Dyadobacter chenhuakuii: one gene and its partner. The protein of the gene in region 1 binds, or shares a complex with, the protein of each later gene. Links are inferred from orthologs where the notes say so. Each region holds a gene or a part of one and is shown on either strand. Other genes may lie near its edges.

Region 1 (3,253 bases):
TTTGTTGCCGATTACAAAAGCGCGGATATCGGCGCCTTTGGACTCTGCAATGTATTCCTGAATGAGAAAATTGGCTTTTAAGCCGTAAAATGCTTCAATCGTTGATTTTGCAGCCTTAATAGTTTCTGCCAAAACGACCCCGACACCCTGTGTTCCTTCGAGCAGCTTAATGATCACGGGCGGCCCGCCTACCATGTGGATCAGCTCGTTGACCTGCGCAGGATTTTTTGCGAAAACCGTCTTTGGGATGTCTACACCAGATTTTGCAAGTACTTGCATGCTGCGCAACTTATCCCGGGAACGCAGAATAGCCTGTGATTTGACGGTTGTGAAAACTTTCATCAACTCCAATTGCCGCACCACGGCGCAGCCAAATGCATTCACCGACGTGCCGATCCGGGGAATGACCGCGTCGATTTCGGTAATGGGTTTTCCTTTGTAAATGATGGTCGGTTTTCCCCCTTCAATCATGACGAAGCATTTCACATGGTCGATAACCACTGCCTGATGACCCCTTTGTTTAATTGCCTCCACCAGACGCCTCGTTGAATAAAGGTCGGGATTGGTGGATAATACGGCGATTTTCATATAAATAACTAAAAATAAAATGGGGTAAATTCAGGATTGATGTCTGGCGTGAGAACGATGAGATGCCTTTGAACGCTTTGCAGCGGATAAATCTTTTTGCGAGACATCCACCAAAAACCGCTTATTCAGCAATTTGCGCCCTAACAGGATGGGATATCTCATTTTACGCCGGTTGGCAAGTGAAAATTCTGTCCGGATTTTTTTGCCAAAGATGGTGATCTTCGTTTTGATCACATAACGTTTTTCTTCTTTTCCGGACGAATTTCGCACAATGGTTTCTTTAAAATCCGAAACCGTGTAGGATTGCTGTGGTGCGCCTTTTTTTGCATCCAGATAAAAACATAATTGCGGCTGCTCGCCATCTTTGATCAGCCTTACGCGCGAGCAATGAATGGAGGAAGTGGTCGCGCCCGAATCAATGCGGACGGGCACATCAAACCAGCCCAGATCGGGGAGATCCACAATGTCGGTTGCGCCGATAATGTCTAGCGTTGGCTTCATCGGCGTTGGAAAAAATGGGCGACGGTCAGTGAAAGATCCAGAAAAACCATTTTTGCGCGCACATTCCGTTCCATATGATAGTAAGCAAGATTCACCTCTCCGATCATTTTTTCGAGTGAATCAAAGTTAACCGTTTTTGAAAAGTTTTGTACAAATGTAAGCTCTTCGTCGGGCACGCGCAGAAGCTCGCCTGCGCCGTGGCTCCAAACCAGCATATCGCGAAAAAGCCTCAATGCGTATTCCAGAAGGCCTTTTTGCTTTTCTTTATTCATCACATCAAAATTGTCAGCCAACTTCACCAAATGCGAAATATCGTATTTATAGCAGGAGCGCATCCACGCCGCAAACCAGCCGGAACGATCATCCTCCGCATCCTGAACCAATCTTAACGCTTCGGACAAATTTCCGTCACACAAGTAAGCGATTTGATTCGCAGCTGTGTCGCTAACCTGTTGCAGTTTCAGGAAATAACGCACCTCTTCGTCTGAAAATGCTGGAATGTTAATGCGTTGCGTGCGGGAAATAATGGTGGTTAACAGCTTGTCGGACTGATCGCTAACCAACAAAAACAACGTTTTTTCAGGCGGTTCTTCCAATATTTTTAAGATTGCATTGGATGAAGCCGCATTCATAATGTCTGGTTTCCAGATCAGCAGAATTTTGTATTCACCTTCATAAGCCTTCACCGACAGTTTTCGCAAAATCCCACGCGCTTCTTCCACGGAAATATTTCCCTGCTTGTTTTCTGCACTAATGTGATCGAGCCACTCAGGAAGAATGCGATAAGGATTTTCCAGCAAAAATGAGCGCCACAGGCCTAGAAACGCCTCGCTGGTTTTCCCGTCGATCTTTTTTGAAGTGGCGATGGGAAATATGAAGTGAAAATCGGGATGGATCAGCTTGGCCATTTTCGCGCACGAAGCACAAACGCCGCAAGCGTCCTCATCACTTTTGTTTTCACAATTAATGTATGTTGCAAATGCTAAGGCAAGGGCGAGTCCGCCACCGCCAGCAGGAGAATCAAACAGCTGTGCGTGAGCCAGATGGCTATTCTTCACCGAGCGCCTTAACGTTGATTTTATATGTTCAAGTCCCGGTATTTCTCTAAAAAGCACGGTGGATGATTTTTTAAACTAATGTAAAATTGGTCTTAACATTCAAAGTTGCGCTGTTCGCGCGTCTGCTCAAAAACAGATTTTAAAATCTCCTCATCTGCCTCTCCAAATGTAACATTTCGACGGCTAACCGTGTCCTGCGCCACGTGAAGGGCTTTTTGAAAACGATATTCCAAGAATCCTTCTGCATTACCGCCCCACGAAAAGGAAGGCGTATGTTTAGCCTGAAAGCCAGCCCCAAACACATTCACACTTACGCCAACAACGGAGCCCGTGTTGAACATTGTCGAAATTCCCGCTTTGGAATAATCACCCATCATTAACCCGCAAAACCGTAAACCTGTATCGGCCAGATCATTGGTGACATAACTATGCAGTTTCACATTGCTATGGTCATTTTTCAAATTTGAATTATTAGTGTTGGCACCCAGGTTACACCATTCGCCCAGCACCGAATTTCCCAAATAACCGTCATGCCCTTTGTTACTATAACCAAATACAACACAGTTACTTACTTCACCACCCAGCTTGCTATACGGCCCGACTGTTGTATTCGGACGAATTTTCGTTCCCTGCGCCAACACGCTGCTTTCTCCAATTGAAAACGGTCCCTGAATCATTGAGCCTTCCTGAATCAGTGCATTCTTACCGATATAAATAGACCCATTCTCGGCATTTAAAATAGAAGCTTTAACGACAGCGCCCTTTTCAATGAAGATGTTTTCAGGTTTGTAGCAATGAGTAAAAGGATCAGTCAACGGTTCGGAAGTTCTGTTCTCCGTAATTTTTTTAAAATCCGTTTCGATCTGCTCACCATTAAAAGCAAATATGTCCCAAACGTTTCTGATCAGTGTATATGAGCCAGCATAATGATGAGATTCATAATTTGTAATATTTATATCCGGATTCCAGGTCTCGGCACTTCTGATGGCAAGAACGTCGTCGCCCGCAATCAATGCTGATTCCAAAGGAAGCTTATTGATTGCGTCAACCAGCCCAGTATCCGGGCACAGGCTACCATTGATATAAATATTATCATCCGAACTCGT
Region 2 (3,215 bases), 2.0 Mb from region 1 along the record:
TGACGAAAGCCTGCCCATCCCGCTGCCGGTTTCGCCGTTGGTAGAGGTGAGTCACCGGGACGTTTACATCAGTTTTGAGGTGGCGCAGTATCTCAATGTGATCACGCCGTAAATTCATCATTCACGTCATTTTTCCGTCATGTCACTTCCCCTTCAAGTTGGAATTACCGGCGGAATCGGCTCTGGGAAAAGTGTTGTCTGTAAATTGTTTGCCTGCCTGGGCATTCCCGTTTACAATGCAGACAGCCGGGCCAAATGGCTCACCAATCACAATCCCCAGATCATTGAAAGTGTTGTCTCGCTGTTAGGAAAAGAATCCTACACCAGCGAAGGACATTATAATACAGCATATGTTAGCTCGCTGGTTTTCAGCAATGAACATTTACTCAAAAAACTGAATGCAATCATTCATCCCGTCGTCATGCAGGACACCGCAGATTGGGTTGAAAATCATGCAGGATCGCCGTATGTCGTAAAGGAAGCAGCCATTATGAATAAGGCTGGCGACCGCAATGCACTGGATTATGTGGTTGTGGTTGAAGCGCCATTAGAATTGCGGATATCCCGAATCCTGCAAAGGGACAATCGCAGCGAGGACCAGATCAGGGCCATTGTAAAGAGACAGATTTCGGACGACGAACGAAGAATGGTCGGCAATTTTTTTGTCAATAATGACGAAAGATCAGCTTTGATTCCGCAGATATTGAAGCTTCATGAAATTTTCCTGATGGCAAGAAGCTAAATTAGAAATCTACATCTAATCCCAAAGCTTGTTTCAATTCCAGCAGATACGGATTCTTCTCCGCCATGAAATTGAATTTTTCTGCCGGGGTGTAAGGAAGCCTGTTCACTTCCTGCGGCGCCACGCGCGGGTTTATTTCCAGCCTCGGTGCATCAATGCGACTTTTGAGATAGGTTAGCAGTTCATAACGCACATTCGCCATTGCTTCCAACTGGTGCGTGTTGTCCAAAGCGATTTCAATGCTCGTGCCTTCCAGTTTGAATTCTTTGTTCAAACTGATTTCTTCCGTCGTGGAGTTACCTGCTATCCTTCGCTTTTCGGCGAATTCATACCAATGCGTTTGCAGCGTTTCGAATGTAAGTGCCTCTTTTCTTACATTGGTTTGCGAGGCCGCATAGCCATTCTCCACCTCACTACTTGGCTTTTCTTTAACTGCTGTCTCTGCAACCGCCGCTGTAGGACTCAATGCAATCGTATTTTTGAGACGCGAAGGGGCCTGTGCAACTGGCTGTGCAACGCGCGCCGGAGCCTCGGTATGATTTCCATTTAAGGACAAACCATTGCTGGGCGTTTCAATGGGCGTTGCAGGGGCAGTATTTAAAGGTTTTAACTCAGGCTCAACTTTTTTTTTTGCCGTTTCATCAACGGCGGCAAGAGAAGAAAGTTGAAGAACATGGGGCAGATTGGCGAGCTTCATCAAACAAAGCTCCACATGCAACCGCTGGTTTTTGGCCGATTTATAATTGATATCACACTGGCTGGCAATGCTCAGCGCAGACAACAAAAAGCTCATATCCGCCAATGCCGACTGCTGCTGATATTTCCGTTCCGCTGATTCCGAAACCTGCAAAAGCGTGACAGTTTGCGGGTCCTTGCAGACCAGGAGATTCCGAAAATGTTCCAAAAGGCCAACCACGAACAAATGACCGTCAAAGCCTTTTCTCAAAATTTCATCAAATAAAACCAGCGAGCGGGCAATGCTGCCCGAAGTCAGCGCATCTGTGATTTTGAAATAATAATCGTAGTCCAGAATGTGCAGATTTTCCAGCACAGCTTCATAAGTAAGCTTGTTATCTGTCGAAAATGTCACATTCAGGTCAAACATCGAAAGCGCATCCCGAAGACCGCCATCAGCCTTCTGGCCGATCAGCTCCAATGCTTCTTTTTCTGTTTCGATACCCTCTTTCTGCGCGATATCTGACAAGTGATAAGCAATGTCTTTCGGTTGAATGCGGTTGAAATCGAAGATCTGGCAGCGTGAAAGAATGGTTGGCAGAATTTTATGCTTTTCCGTGGTCGCCAGGATAAAAATGGCGTAACCAGGCGGTTCTTCCAACGTTTTCAAAAATGCATTGAAGGCAGCTTGCGAAAGCATGTGCACCTCATCAATAATATAGATTTTGTATTTCCCGGTTTGAGGCGGGTAACGAACCTGGTCTATCAGGTTACGGATATCTTCAACGGAGTTATTGGAAGCAGCATCCAGCTCATGAATGTTGAATGATGCATTGTTTTGAAAACTGACACAAGATTCGCATTCGCCGCACGCTTCCACATCGTCGCCAAGGTTCTGGCAGTTGATGGTTTTGGCTAAGATCCTTGCGCAAGTTGTTTTTCCAACCCCTCGCGGCCCGCAAAAAAGGAAAGCCTGCGCCAGGTGATTGGTGCGGATTGCGTTTTTTAAAGTTGTAGTGATGTGTGACTGGCCAACCACCGAGTCGAAAGTGACGGGACGATACTTTCTGGCCGAGACAACGAAATTATCCATAGCGCAAGATACTTCCATGCGCTCGAATTTCAAAGCTACTTTTTCTCGACAAGCGGGTAAACGCGCACGTAATCCACCTCCATTTTTTGAGGGAAAATGCTGTCATCCACGCCTTTCTGTCCGCCCCAATTGCCTCCGACAGCCATATTTAAAATTAAATGAAAAGGTTTATCAAAGGGCCATTGAGTCCATTCGTAGCCAGCTTCTTTATTAAAAGTAAAATAGTCTTTGCCGTCCAACAGGATCTTCACGCTTTCGGGCGTCCATTCGCAGGAGTAAATGTGAAACTCTTCCGAAACCGTTTCAACGACGACATTATCACCCTTATTCGTCTTAATAGCATGGTTAAAAGCCTTGGTATGAATGTTTCCATGAACCCGGTTCTGGTCAAAACCTACGTGTTCCATGATATCAATCTCACCATTATCCGGCCAACCCTTATTCCCATAGCTGTTTCCAGTCGCAAGCATCCATATCGCAGGCCAGGTGCCGCGGCCTTTCGGAAGCTTGGCACGGATTTCGAACTTACCATATGTAAAATCCCCTTTGCCCTTCGAAACCAGCCGCGCCGAACTATAATCAGCCTTTCCCGACTTTCCTTTGATAGCCTCAATGACTAGATGCCCGTTTTCCACTTTGGCATTTTCGATCTGATCCGTATAATTCTGCAACTCATTGTTCCCCCAGCCATGATCCCCCAGGTCA

Evidence for each region.
Region 2: NFI80_RS21170 (region 1) and NFI80_RS12575 share a complex: the UniProt entries of both Bacillus subtilis proteins name them as parts of the DNA clamp loading complex. The link is inferred for Dyadobacter chenhuakuii from one-to-one orthologs.

The regions. Positions count from the first base shown.
Region 1 is NZ_CP098805.1:5,062,615-5,065,867, forward strand. What follows is about bases 146-3,068. They hold NFI80_RS21170 (DNA polymerase III subunit), read right to left. Parts: upstream 2,205-3,068; coding sequence 1,086-2,204; downstream 146-1,085. Other genes in these bases: rimK (30S ribosomal protein S6--L-glutamate ligase), read right to left, coding at 146-588; NFI80_RS21165 (ATP-dependent zinc protease family protein), read right to left, coding at 619-1,089; NFI80_RS21175 (putative sugar nucleotidyl transferase), read right to left, coding at 2,240-3,068. Also shown: more of rimK, read right to left, coding at 1-145; more of NFI80_RS21175, read right to left, coding at 3,069-3,253. UniProt on the Bacillus subtilis protein: DNA polymerase III is a complex, multichain enzyme responsible for most of the replicative synthesis in bacteria.
Region 2 is NZ_CP098805.1:3,041,360-3,044,574, reverse strand. The notes cover bases 128-3,012. They hold NFI80_RS12575 (DNA polymerase III subunit gamma/tau), read right to left. Parts: upstream 2,511-3,012; coding sequence 744-2,510; downstream 128-743. Other genes in these bases: NFI80_RS12570 (glycoside hydrolase family 16 protein), read right to left, coding at 2,546-3,012; coaE (dephospho-CoA kinase), read left to right, coding at 140-742. Also shown: NFI80_RS12585 (YbbR-like domain-containing protein), read left to right, coding at 1-112; more of NFI80_RS12570, read right to left, coding at 3,013-3,215. UniProt on the Bacillus subtilis protein: Part of the beta sliding clamp loading complex, which hydrolyzes ATP to load the beta clamp onto primed DNA to form the DNA replication pre-initiation complex.